DNA from 2 places in the Bacillus kalamii genome. Region 1 is predicted to be linked to the other one. Evidence: a T-box and tRNA genes for the amino acid it is inferred to sense, from the RefSeq annotation. Region 1 holds a T-box; the other holds one or more tRNA genes.
The links. A T-box is a leader RNA that pairs with one kind of tRNA and senses whether it is charged. The one in region 1 lies ahead of glyQ (glycine--tRNA ligase subunit alpha), so its partner is inferred to be a tRNA-Gly.
Positions count from the first base shown of each region.

Region 2: it encodes a tRNA-Gly, which carries the amino acid that the T-box ahead of glyQ (glycine--tRNA ligase subunit alpha) is inferred to sense. The anticodon was not compared.

Region 1 covers NZ_JBDFMI010000001.1:806,691-813,566, reverse strand. Annotated here, with positions in the region: gene glyS (glycine--tRNA ligase subunit beta) at 1-1,524, opposite strand, end outside; gene glyQ (glycine--tRNA ligase subunit alpha) at 1,517-2,407, opposite strand; T-box leader at 2,504-2,686, opposite strand; gene recO (DNA repair protein RecO) at 2,771-3,523, opposite strand; gene ABC357_RS04055 (YqzL family protein) at 3,558-3,698, opposite strand; gene era (GTPase Era) at 4,092-5,009, opposite strand; gene ABC357_RS04045 (cytidine deaminase) at 5,002-5,400, opposite strand; gene ABC357_RS04040 (diacylglycerol kinase family protein) at 5,524-5,904, opposite strand; gene ybeY (rRNA maturation RNase YbeY) at 5,885-6,358, opposite strand; gene ABC357_RS04030 (HD family phosphohydrolase) at 6,368-6,876, opposite strand, start outside.
Region 2 covers NZ_JBDFMI010000006.1:1,264,512-1,271,387, forward strand. Annotated here, with positions in the region: gene ABC357_RS24090 (YoaK family protein) at 1-475, opposite strand, end outside; gene ABC357_RS24095 (sensor domain-containing diguanylate cyclase) at 758-3,004, shown strand; gene ABC357_RS24100 (class I SAM-dependent methyltransferase) at 3,132-3,731, shown strand; gene ABC357_RS24105 (hypothetical protein) at 3,914-4,360, shown strand; tRNA gene ABC357_RS24110 (tRNA-Gly) at 4,611-4,684, shown strand; gene queG (tRNA epoxyqueuosine(34) reductase QueG) at 4,844-5,974, shown strand; gene ABC357_RS24120 (amidase domain-containing protein) at 6,035-6,876, shown strand, end outside.

The sequences.
Region 1 (6,876 bases):
AAGAGCCATATCAACCAACTCTTCAAGTGTAATATCCCAATTTTTCTCCAACAGAATCTGAACGATCCCGCTCGCTTGTCTACGCAATGCATAAGGATCCTGAGAGCCGGTCGGAATAATACCAATTGCAAAGCATGAAGCGATGGTATCCATTTTTTCAGAGACGCTTACAAGAGCCCCAATTTCACTCGCCGGCACAGAATCCTCTGCATGGCGCGGCATATAATGTTCATTGATAGCTTGCGCTACTCTTTCATCTTCCTTCATAATGCGCGCATAGCGTTCCCCCATATATCCTTGCAGTTCGGGGAATTCATAAACCATGTTAGTAACAAGATCGAATTTGGCAATTTGGGCTGTCCGGTCAGCCAACGCTGTGGTTTGCTGATCTTCTTCCAACTCAGCGCCAAGCTGATTGGTTAGTTTACGAACGCGTCCAACCTTTTCAGCCAGCGTACCGATTTCCTCTTGGTAAACAATGGTGTCCAGCTTTTTCAAATACGTATCGATATCTTTTGTCTGGTCTTCCCTATAGAAGAACGCTGCATCGGCAAGGCGTGCGCGAAGGACCTTCTCATTGCCGCGCGCTACGATTTCAATGCCTTCCTTATTTCCGTTCCGTACAGTCACAAAATGAGCCAACAATTGGCCTTCTTTATTCATGACAGGGAAATATCGCTGGTGTTCCTTCATACTTGTAATTAATACACGGTCAGGCAACTCCAGGAACTCATCCTCGAAGGAACCAAAAAGGGCTGTAGGATATTCTACAAGGTTGTTCACCTCTTCCAATAAATCTTCATCGACTGGAATAACCCAATTTTGGTCTTCTTCAAGTTGCTTCAACTGATTACGGACCAATTCTTTTCTTTCAGCTGCATCGGCAATCACAAATTGCTCTCTCATGATTCGTTCATAATCAGCAGGCACATTGATTTCGACTTCACCGCCAAGGAAACGATGCCCTCTTGACATTTTTCCGGTTGCCACATCTGTAATAGAGAACGGTATGACTTCATCGCCGAATAATGCGACTATCCATTTGATTGGGCGGACGAAACGCAAGTCATAATTTCCCCAACGCATATTTTTCGGGAAAGACATAGATTCAATCAGATCTTTCAATTGAACCAATAGATCCTTTACATGTTGGCCTTTAGTGAACTTTTCAACATGGGCATACTCTACGCCTTTGATTTCTTTAAAGTAAATGTCTTCAACGCCCGCCCCTTGGCCACGTGCAAACCCCATTGCCGCTTTGGACCAATTGCCTTCAGCATCCAATGCGATTTTCTTGGCAGGGCCTTTTGCTTCCTCCTGCATATCTTCCTGCATTTCATTGACTCCGCTCACAAGCACAGCAAGCCGGCGAGGTGTAGAGTACATGTTTACCTCTTCATAGGCAATATTATTCTCTTTCAACCAGTTGACTATTTTATCGGTTAATTGGCGGATACTGTCTGTTACGAAACGTGCCGGCAGCTCCTCCAAACCCAGTTCAAGCAATAAGTCTCTCTTATTCATGATTGTTTTCTCCCTTCCCTTTTAGAATTGGGAAACCAAGTTTTTCACGTTCCTCGTAGAATGTTTTAGCTATTTTACGGGCTAGATTACGGCATCGCGCAATATAACCAGTCCGTTCCGTCACAGAAATAGCACCTTTTGCATCAAGCAAGTTGAACGTATGGGAACATTTCAATACATAGTCATAAGCTGGATGCACCAACCCTTGCTCCATTTGTGCATGTGCTTCTTTTTCGTACATATTGAATAATTCAAACAACATTTCCGTATTGCTTGTTTGGAATGTATATTTTGAATGTTCGAATTCCGGCTGTCCGAAAATATCGCGTACAGTAAATCCTTCTGTCCATTCTAAATCGAACACGTTTTCCTTGTCCTGAATATAAGATGCCAAGCGCTCAATGCCATATGTGATTTCCACAGAGACAGGCTTGCACTCCAATCCCCCTACTTGTTGGAAATAAGTGAATTGGGTGATTTCCATCCCATCCAACCAAACTTCCCAACCTAATCCTGCACAGCCAAGCGATGGGTTTTCCCAGTTATCCTCTACAAAGCGGATATCATGCTTTAATGGATCAATTCCTAACGCGCGCAAAGAATCCAAATATAACTCCTGAATATTATCTGGCGATGGCTTCATAATTACTTGAAATTGATGGTGTTGATACAATCGGTTTGGGTTTTCGCCATACCGGCCATCTGCCGGCCGTCGTGATGGTTCAACGTAAGCCACGCTCCACGGCTCGGGTCCTATCGCTCTTAAAAATGTGTACGGGCTCATAGTACCTGCACCTTTTTCTGTGTCATAAGCATTCATCAAAATGCATCCTTGTGCAGACCAATGCTTTTGTAATGTGACAATCATATTTTGAATATTCATCGTGCACCTCCAATTAATATAAAAACAATTGCTGACCTTTCTATCATCAAGAATTTTTTCAAGAACACAAAAAACTCCCGCCTCTATGCCTGTCAGCATAGGGACGAGAGTTACCCGCGGTTCCACCCTAATTGCTGTTTTACAAGAAAACAGCCTCTTTTCGTTACACTCCATTTGCTCCGGAACGCCTTCTCTGCCTATTTACAGCCCGGCTTCCACCAGTTCCGGGTTCGCTATGTATAAAGGGAGACAGATACTATTTTCCATCACAGCAATATTGCAGTTTATGATATATAGCATTTTATCCAATGTAAACCCCTATTGTCAATAAGGCACTAGCATTTTTTTAATTATATGTACCGACTAAATAAGCCCATCAAGTTTATTCAGCTGCTTTAAGAATTTTTTGGATTTCAGGGTGATCCCTGAATAATTGTCATAATATAAATCAATCACCTGACGGATTTCCTTCTTTGTTTCCTCTTTTAAAGAAATCGTCCCCAGCTTGGCCAGGTCAAAATAATAAAAAAGCCGAAGCAGCTTTAATGTCTGAAGGGACAACGGAATTCTATAAGGATCTACGTCCTTGCAACGGTGGCATAAAAATCCACCCTCACGGACTGAAAAAGAAAACTCCCCTTCCCCTTCGCCGCAATGGGCGCAGCGGTCAAGAATCGGCGGGATGCCAAGAACACTTAACATCTTCCACTCAAATACAGCTGTTATAACCTCAGGATCATAGCCTTCATCTATATGGTTCAGAACTTGATAGAGCAATTCAAATAAATAAGGATTTGCTTTTTTTTCATCCGTTGCTTTATCAAGCAATTCTATGACATATGAAGCATAAGCTGTCGCAACAAGGTCTTCACGGATATGGCGGAAAGAGGATATGCTTTCCCCCTGTGACAGACTGCCTAGACCTGTTGAGGTCTGCACAAGAAAGTATCCATAATAAAAAAGCTGGGTGACGGCAGAGAACCGGCTATTCGGTTTATTGGCCCCTCTTGCCATCACACCAATCTTCCCCCATTCACGTGTATAAATGGTTATGATCTTATTATTTTCCCCGTAATCGATCCGGCGAATGACAATGCCCTCACATTTTTGTATCAAGACAAGTCACCTTCTTTGGACAGCCCGAAGATCGTCAGGAAATTGGAAAGTTCAAATCTGCTAGTTCTTCGGTTACATCATCAACAGGTTGATGCTCATACTGAATCTCTTTAAACAGAAGATACGTATCGATGCTTCCGGTCTCTTTAAACACATTCCAGGTAAAATCCAACATTTAAATCCCACCTTCATTGTCTTTGCTAGCAAGCTGATATCCAACTACCTTCTTATCTTCACCATCCTCATATTTTTAATAAGCTGTAAAAATTGTTAATTACTCAGAAAAGCGGAGAACGCCTGGTAGCCCCGACACGCTTAAGGCATGGACAGATCAAAGGCCGCTCTTTGCCTTTGTACTGGCCTTGACTTAAGATCTCGAGGGGCTGGCGCTCGCAGCAGGACCACAGAAAAGCGGAGAGCGGCTCAGTAAGGTCCGACAAGCTTAAGATAAAGCTGCCTCAAAGGCTGTTGTTGGCCTTTGAGCAGATTTGGCTTAAGACCTCGAGGGCCTAGCCGCTGCAGCTGGACTATAGAAAAGCGGAGAACGCCTGCCTACTGCCCTTATATCTTAATACTCATCATCACGAAAACCGTAGTCCCTTAAGACAGTGGCTTTATTGCGCCAATCTTTTTGGACCTTGACCCAAAGTTCAAGAAAAACCTTCGACCCCAATAAAGATTCGATATCCGCACGTGCCCGCTGTCCGATTTCCTTAAGCATGCTTCCTTGCTTACCGATAATGATTCCTTTTTGAGAACTGCGTTCCACGATGATCGTCGCCATTACATTAATAATGTCTTTATCTTCTCTTTTTTTGATGGAATCGATCATGACAGCGATACTATGAGGCACCTCTTCGCGCGTTAAGTGCAAAGCCTTTTCGCGTATTAGTTCTGAAATGATGAATCTCTCTGGATGGTCCGTCACTTGGTCTGCAGGATAGTATTGCGGCCCCTCAGGCAATCTTTCCTTTATGGCAGCGAGCAAAGCTTCAATATTATTTCCCTGCAAAGCAGAAATAGGGACTATTTCCGAGAAATCCATTTTGGCTTTGTATTTTTCAATTAAAGGCAGTAATTCATCAGGATGGACTTCATCAATTTTATTCACTACTAAAAAAACAGGCGTTTTCACTCCCTGAAGCTTTTCCATAATGAATTCATCGCCCTTGCCGATCCCTTCGACTGCATTGACCATGAACAAAATGACGTCTACTTCACGAAGAGTATTGGTTGCCACTTTCATCATGAAATCACCAAGCTTATGCTTTGGCTTATGGATCCCCGGCGTATCAATAAAGATCATTTGGGAATCGTTCTCGGAAAGAACGCCCTGAACCTTATTTCTTGTCGTTTGGGGCTTATCGCTCATGATGGCAATCTTTTGCCCAATAACCTTATTCAAGAAGGTGGATTTCCCGACGTTCGGTCTCCCTATGATTGAAATAAACCCTGATTTAAAGCCATTTCCACTATAATTATTCATGTAAATCCTCCGGTGAGAAGGCGCCCGGCAATAATTCCGCTACTGTTGTTTCCTGTACATCCCCTTTTAAATTGGTCAATATGACCGGCATATCCTTGGGGCATAGTTCAGAAATAACCTGTCTGCATGCTCCGCAAGGTGAAACAGGTCCAGGAGTATCAGCAACGACTGCCAGTGCCTTAAATTCTTTTTGACTATGCGCATATGCAGAGAATAGCGCAGTTCTTTCGGCGCAATTGCACATGCTATATGCTGCATTTTCTATATTGCAGCCATGAAAAACAGTACCGTCTTTTGTCAGCAACGCTGCCCCCACTTTAAAAGTAGAATAAGGAACATATGCTTTTTCACGGGCTTTATTTGCTTCAGCTATCAATTGGTTTTTATCCATCGTTAAAATTCCTTTCCTAATGGGCTGTTTTCAAAGAAACTGCATATCAGCCATGCGGCACCCTTGCAGGATCACCATGTCCCTATATTTTTTAAAGGAACGTGGAATAACAGTATATCCCTATTAAGCAACGATGCTCAACACTTTCGGAAAAAAAATGATGCAACCTACCACAAATGCATACAAAGAATAGACAAGTACTGCCCCGGCTGCCACATCTTTAGAGATTCGCGCTAATTCCCGATATTCTTCGGTCACTAAATCAACCGCCGTTTCCACGGCTGTATTCATCATTTCCAACGCTATGACACCTGCGATGCTAGATAAAACAAACAACCATTCAACTATTGACAAAGAAAAATAGAACCCGGCTAAAATAACAAGTACAGCCATCGAACAATGGATTTTCATGTTCCGTTCCTTCATAGACCAGAAAATCCCAGCGGCTGCAAAGCCTACACTTTTTCTAAATGTATGTTGTTTATCACTCTCTGGATAGGCCATAGTTTTCTAACAGTTCTTTCTGTTTAGTAAACATAATGACTTCTTCTTCTTTTTCCATATGGTCATAACCCAATAAATGCAAAAATCCGTGAAGGGCAAGGAAACCAATTTCCCTATCGAAGCTATGGCCGTACTCTTCTGCTTGTTCTCTGGCCCGGTCTACAGAAATAATCAAATCTCCAAGCATTCTCGGCATGTCATCGCCGCCGATAATTTCAATTTCTCCTTCGCCCATTTCTTCCAACGCAAAGGAAATGACATCAGTTGCCGAATCCTTATGCCGGTATTCCCTATTGATTTCGCGTATGGCATCGTTATCGACAAAAGTGACGCTTAATTCACTCTCTCCCCCAATCCCTTCCTCTTTTGCTGCAAATTGCAGCAAACCGCTAATCAAATCGGTTTCTTTTTCGCTTATTTCGGCTGTTTCATCTATAAAATCAATAGACAGCATTCTCAACACCTACTTTGATTCATTTTTACTGTCAGGATATTCAATCCGTGAATGGAAAAAGCCATTCATTGTTTCACAAAGTGTCTTTTCTACCTTGTCCAATTCTTGCATGGTTATATCACATTCCGTGAACTGATCATCATTGATCCGATCATGGATAATGCTTTTCACAAGAGACTCGATTTTTTCCCTTGTCGGCTGTTTCATCGAACGTACTGCAGCTTCCACGCTATCCGCAATGGAAATGACAGCAATTTCTTTTGTTTGCGGCTTAGGGCCCTTATAGCGAAAATCATCCTCATTCGCCTGGTCATCCATTTCCTTAGCCTTATAATAAAAAAACTTCAAAAATGTAGTGCCATGGTGCTGCTCGGCGATATCAACAATTTCCTTCGGCATTTTTTCTTTTCTGAGCATTTTCGCACCGTCAGTTGCGTGCGCAATAATTATGTCCCTGCTGGTTTCCGGGCGCAGTTTATCATGTGGGTTATCCATATTCATCTGGTTTTCGATGAAGA
Region 2 (6,876 bases), on a different contig from region 1:
CATAGGAAGCTTGGGCTGCAGTGCGTAGATTTCCTGTTGTTATCGTTGAATTGTAGCTCCAATTTTCCAATTTGTTGAAGGTGGCGATCTGCAATGAAGACACAAAGGCAATGGACATTGTGACTATCATGTTGGGGACGCTTGCCGGCAGCCATCCGACGATGAAAAGAATCAGGCATTCAAGCAGCAAGACAGCCCGCCTGTGTTTTGCCAGTCTGCCTCTTATATGCTCGGCAGCCAAAACACCAGCAATAAAAGCAAGAAAGGGAGGTATGTTTTGGATAGCGCCGTTATATTCCGTACTGGCTGCTCTCACTGCAAACAATACGGTATTTCCTGTTTGGGCTATTGCAAATACTCCGTCCCTTGTGATATAGGTATATGCATCTAAAAATCCGCCGACCAAGGCTAATAACATCCCCATTAGTAAGGAATTGGATGAGAATGAGAGCAGCTTTTTCATTTTATCTTCCACTATTCTTATCTCCTCTTTCTATACGTTGATACGCAATTATACATTTTATTAGCGAGCAGTCTTTCAGACGGATAGCGCTTATCCAAAATCTTTCCACAGCTCCACTGCAATTATTCAAGTGCATGAAACAAATGGAATGGACCAATCCATGGGGATATTTCATGTGTTGTATAAACTGACAAATAGACGTCATATATTTATCAGTCTAAGCTGCGTCAGTTTAGGTTTAATAGAATTAGGGAATGAATACATTTCACTATCTATTGTAAGGCGGTTTGATGTATGCCACGAAAAAAGAATAATGGAATCCATGCAGACGAGTTATTGGACGCAATGCCTGGGGGTATCGCCCGCTGCCTTGTCGAGGATACTGGATATAAGTTTGATTTTGTAAATGAAGGTTTTCTGACGTTATTGGGATGCTCTTCCGAAGACCTTATACATATATACCACGATGAGTTCCTTCAAATTGTACATGGGATGGATCTTCAGAGTGTTGAAGAGACTTTAATGGGAATGGATAAAGAAGGAATGAATACAGAATTGGAATTCCGCCTGGCGAGAAACGATCATCAATTGGTGTGGGTCCATGCTATGTGCAATTACATAATGGATCCTAAAGGCAATCCATGGATGAATGTGACAATGACAGATGTTACATCTTTGAAAGTGGACCTAACTGAACTGCGCCTGAAGCAGGCTGGCTTTACAAAGGTCTCAGAGCATTTGGAGGAAGTCTTTTTCGAATGGGATTTAGAGCTGGATTCTGCCTTATTTACTTCGAATTTTAAAGAAAAATTCGGCTATGAACCGATTATGAAGGATTTCAGTACGACTGTTCCACAATCTTTGCATGTGCACCCTGAAGATATTTCGCTCTTTAATCAAGCGTTGAATGATATCCGCACCGGGGTTCCCGAAGTGCAAATTGAATTGAGAATTAAACAATTGCCAGATAAATATATTTGGTGCAAGATCAGAATGTCCAGCCAAAGCGGCAAAGAAGGCCACTTAATTAGGGCGTACGGTTCGATTGCAGACATAGATGAACAAAAAAAGATGGTAGAAAATCTATTGTTTAAGGCATCGCGGGATTCTTTGACAGGCATATATAATAAGGCAACTACGCAAAAATTCATTGAAGAGTGCATTACGGGCGAGGAGAGTCATTTAAACCATGCACTTTTCATAATTGATATCGATGATTTTAAGCATATCAATGACCATTTAGGGCACTTGTTTGGAGATGCCGTTTTGAAGGAAACAGCGTCCAATATACAACATAACTTTCGGGACTATGATATCGTCGGCCGAATCGGCGGGGATGAATTCTTGGTCTTTCTTAAAAACATCCCATCAAAGGAAATAGTAATGGAAAAAGCCCAGGCTTTAATGGATGTATTTCGGCGTTCGTTCACGGGCCGCCATAAAGAATATAAAATATCAGGAAGCGTTGGAGTGGCGATCTATCCACGGGACGGGAAATGCTTCAATGATTTATTTGAACACGCCGACAATGCATTGTACGCAGCAAAGAAACAGGGAAAAGACGGATATTGTATATATAGCGAACAATTGAAAATGGCCCAGTATAAAAGTGTTCTTGATCAGATGGAATCAGAAGAGCAACCTCAATTGCCCTTCACCGAAAATTTGAAAGAATACATTTTCAATATCCTTTACGAAACAAAAGACATGAACATCGCTGTCCCGCTTATTTTGGAGATAGTCGGCAAGTATTATGGAGTCAGCAGGGTATACATATTCGAAAACTCAGATGATGATCTGTTTGCCAGTAATACGTTTGAATGGTGCAATGAAGGTGTGGCGCCGAAAATAACGAATCTCCAAAACATTCCCTATTCTGATTTTGACAACGGGGAAGAATCTTATCGATCATTATTCAATGAACAAGGTATTTTTTATTGTGATGATATAAGTTTGCTGCCTGATAAGGTGAAAGAATTTTTGGAATCTCAAAAAGTTTGCTCTGTGCTGCAATGTTCCATGGTAAGTGATGGAGTCTTTAAAGGATTTGTCGGTTTTGATGAATGCAGCGGCCTTCGGTTATGGACGTCTGAGGAAATCGATATGCTGACAGTTATTTCCCATATACTGACTACCTTTTTATTGAAAAAACGTTCCGAGAAAGAGCTGAATGATGCATTTCGTTTTCAAAAAGCCGTTTTGGACCATATTAATACTGCTGTATACGCCATCAATCCTGAAACATATGAAGTATTTTATTTCAATGAAAAAACTACAGACATTAGCCCTGATTTAAAGGAAAAGGATATATGCTATCAAGTTTTTTGGGGGCGTGACACACCATGCCGCCAATGTCCCATGCATGATCTGAATAAAGAGAAGTTAAGTTCGAGCTTAGTTGTTTACAATGAGCAAAGTGACGTCAGCAGCAATATTACAGCGGCCTATATCAATTGGGTAAATGGAGAAACCTGTTGTTTGCTGAGCCGGTTCGATTTTCATAAATTCAAGGAGAGATACGAATTATTGGTTAAGAAATGACCTATCGAAGTTTGGAAGAGATACATCCTGGATGTATCTCTTTTTATAATACCCTGAGCGGTATATTTAAGGTGTGATAGGTAAATGTGCTATAGTGAAGGAACAATAGAGCAAAGGGAGTAATAGAATGTCTAAAGAACATTGGGATAAAAGTTTTTCAGATAAAGAATTTGTCTATGGAAAAAGGGAAAATCAATTTTTGCATGATATGCATGCTGTCATTCCGGCGGATTCGAAAGTGGGCTGCTTCGCTGAAGGAGAAGGAAGAAACGCGGTTTATTTGGCGAAGCTCGGCCATGATGTTACAGCATTTGACCAGTCAGGTGTAGGCTTGGAAAAAACTAAGCGGTTAGCTGCTGAGAATGGGGTCGAGGTTGAAACAATCGAATTGGATCTTACAGAAGAGAAGGTAGGGGTAGACCTCTTTGATGCAGCAGTCATGGTCTTCGGCCATGTTCCAAAGCAAGGGCAGCCTTTTTTGTTCGACAGTATGATAGGCTCTGTCAAAAAGGGCGGCTATATTCTATTTGAGGTGTATTCGGAAGAACAGCTAGCCTATGGGACTGGCGGTCCGGGCTCCAAGGAAATGCTTTACGATCCAATTGATATCCTGAATTGGATTAAGCCATACAAATGCTTGCATTTCTGTTATGGAGAGGTTGAGCGGAATGAAGGAAAGCGCCATTCCGGCAAAGGGCATGTCGTTCAATGTGTGATTCAAAAATAATAGGTTGTAAATCTGCATGGCAACCATGCAGATTTTTTTATCTGTAAGAAACTGGGTTTTTGTTTTGGATTTTCTATATACTGAATATAATCACTGATGGATGCCTGCATTTGAGTTTATGGGCCCATGAGGCGCCAACATACTTTACCGCTTTGAATTTTTTTAAAATGAGAGCTGTAGCTATGGCCTTTTTTTTCATTGTTGTCATTTTTTGGGCATTCGCTTTCTTGGTTACTGTTATGGTGTATAGAAAATATTCACGATGGAAATGGTGTGTAGATCTGGGAATTACGATTATTGTCGTTTTCCCAATTCCATTGGCTTTGCTAATCGGCCAATGGATGGCTATTCGTATGCATGATGGCTTTGCGTTTATTACAGTCGGGGTATATACGTTCATTGGTGTAGTCTTGCTGGGAGCAATCGTTACTTTCATCGGATTGGCGGCACCTCTTCCACTCGAAGAAAGAAGAAGGATTAAATCGGTAGAAGAGGTTCAAGAAAGCGTTGATGCTGATTTGGGTGAATGGTGGAAAGAAGAATGGGACTGGTACTTCAAAAAAAATAGAGATGTTATCAGTTTTGATATTGTTCATAAAAACGTCTTTAAACAAAATTTGAAAATTTAGTATAATAAAAAGTGTAACTGGTGCATGGGGGAACTGTTCCGATTGCGGACTTTTTGTTCAGTGATCTTTCCAAACTATGTAAAAGGATAAAAAGGACATTTTTTCAAAAAGGCTCCTTTTTACTCCTGTTGACTATGAATAAAATATGAAAAAAGGATGAAAAAATCGTAAAATCCCCCTTGCTTTTTATAGTGCATGGAGATATAATAATTTTTGTTGATTACAAAGTTCGACAAAAACTGAATCTTTTGCGGGTGTAGTTTAGTGGTAAAACCTCAGCCTTCCAAGCTGATGATGAGGGTTCGATTCCCTTCACCCGCTCCATACATAGCTACTAACGCAGTGTTTCGTTACATAGGAGAACGAAGCATTGCGTTTTTTTATTATGTGTCGATAGCAGATGGATTTTGATTGGCTTAGCCCATTCATGGTATGCTGAGTAAATGTGATAAATGCCGGCACGAAGAAAGGGGAGGAACCAGCATGGATTATGGACAATTGAAAGAGGATTTAATTGCCTACAGCAAAGAAATAGGTATCGATAAAATTGGCTTCACTTCAGCTGATCCTTTCACTGAATTGAAGGACCGGCTGATCCGTCAGCAGGAATTGAATTATCAATCAGGGTTTGAGGAGCCAGATATTGATAAGCGAACCAACCCTGCTTTAATATTTGAGAAACCACGCAGTATTATTGCTATCGCTCTCGCTTATCCGTCTAAGATGAGTGAACATATCCAAGGCAAAAAGGGGGAGCGAAGAGGCATTTTTTGCCGGGCTTCATGGGGCGTTGATTATCATCTCCTGCTTCGCGAAAAACTGAAGATGCTTGAGGATTATTTGATTGAACATGTCCCAAATGCCCGCGCTAAATCGATGGTAGATACGGGTGAACTGTCAGATCGTGCTGTAGCGGAGAGGGCAGGCATTGGCTGGAGCGCGAAGAATTGTGCGATCATCACACCGGAATTCGGTTCATATGTCTATCTTGGTGAGATGATCACCAACTTACCGTTTGAACCGGATGAGCCATTGGAAGACCAATGCGGCAGCTGTACGAAATGCCTCGATATATGCCCGACTGGCGCTTTGGTCAAAGGCGGCCAAATTGATGCCAAACGATGCATTGCCTTTTTGACACAAACAAAGGAGCCTCTTCCTGAAGAGTTCCGCAAAAATATAGGAAATCGCGTGTACGGCTGTGACAGCTGCCAGACCATTTGTCCCAAAAATAAAGGAATCGATTTTCATCTCCATGAGCGGATGGAGCCAGAGCCTGAATTGGCGAAGCCTTTGCTTACGCCAATCCTGCATATGAGCAACCGGGAATTCAAGAATACATTCGGCCATGTAGCTGGATCGTGGCGGGGCAAGAAGCCGATCCAACGCAATGCAATCATTGCATTGGCCCATTTTAAAGAGGAATCAGCTCTACCTGATTTAATTCAGGTGCTTGAAAATGATGCACGCCCTGACATCCGTGCGGTAGCTGCATGGGCAATCGGAAAAATAGGCGGAACGGAAGCTGGACAGGCTTTAAGAAAAGCAGTGGAAAACGAAATGGACAATTATGCAATTGAAGAAATTACGAAAGCAATTGAGCAACAGTCATGACTGTTGCTTATTTTTTTTCCTGCTCTTACATATATGTGTAGTGAAGGGAGAGGGAAGTTGATGAAACAGGTCATTCGACATATGCTGAAAAAGAAATGTGAGGAGAAAATTTCACCCAAATCCCAATTGGAAGCGGATTTGAGGCGTCTTTCACTTGAAAAAAGGAAAGCTGGACTGCTTTCTGTTACATGCAAAGGAAAGCTGGATAGAATTGTAGCTGATGGTGAAACAGAAGCAGTTTTTTACAGAGCCCAATGGCAATATTTTATCAGGCAGGGGTCTTTTTATTATATTGAAGAAGAAGTGGAGAATTGCTGTGCCCGCTTTCTTAATGGAGAATGTACAGATGATCGTATACTGGATGAATGGGGAATTAAGACCAATGAAAATCTACCTGTCGTATGCTCAAACGAGGAACGGGTCAGTTTTTATTATGATCGGATGAAGGCGGTTCAATATGCAGAGGAATGGTGGGATACATTCAATCCAGAGTACCGGCATTTTGAGGATGATTGCACCAATTATATTTCGCAATGTTTGCGCGCTGGGGGAGCTCCAATGTGGGGGATGGATAATCGTTCCCTGGGCTGGTGGTATACAGATTCATCATGGAGTTACAGTTGGGCTGTTGCAAATGCTTTCCAAGTGTATTTGCAGCATTCGTCTACCGGGTTGAGGGCAAAGGAAGTGGAATCGCCCCAGGAGCTGATGCTAGGGGATGTGATCTGTTATGATTTTGAGGGGGACGGCAGGTTTAACCATAATACGATTGTGGTCGCCAAGGATGCTTACGGAATGCCGCTTGTCAATGCCCATACGACGAATAGCCGGATGCGTTATTGGTCATACGAGGATTCGACTGCTTACACTCCGGAGATTGTATATCGTTTTTATCATATTGT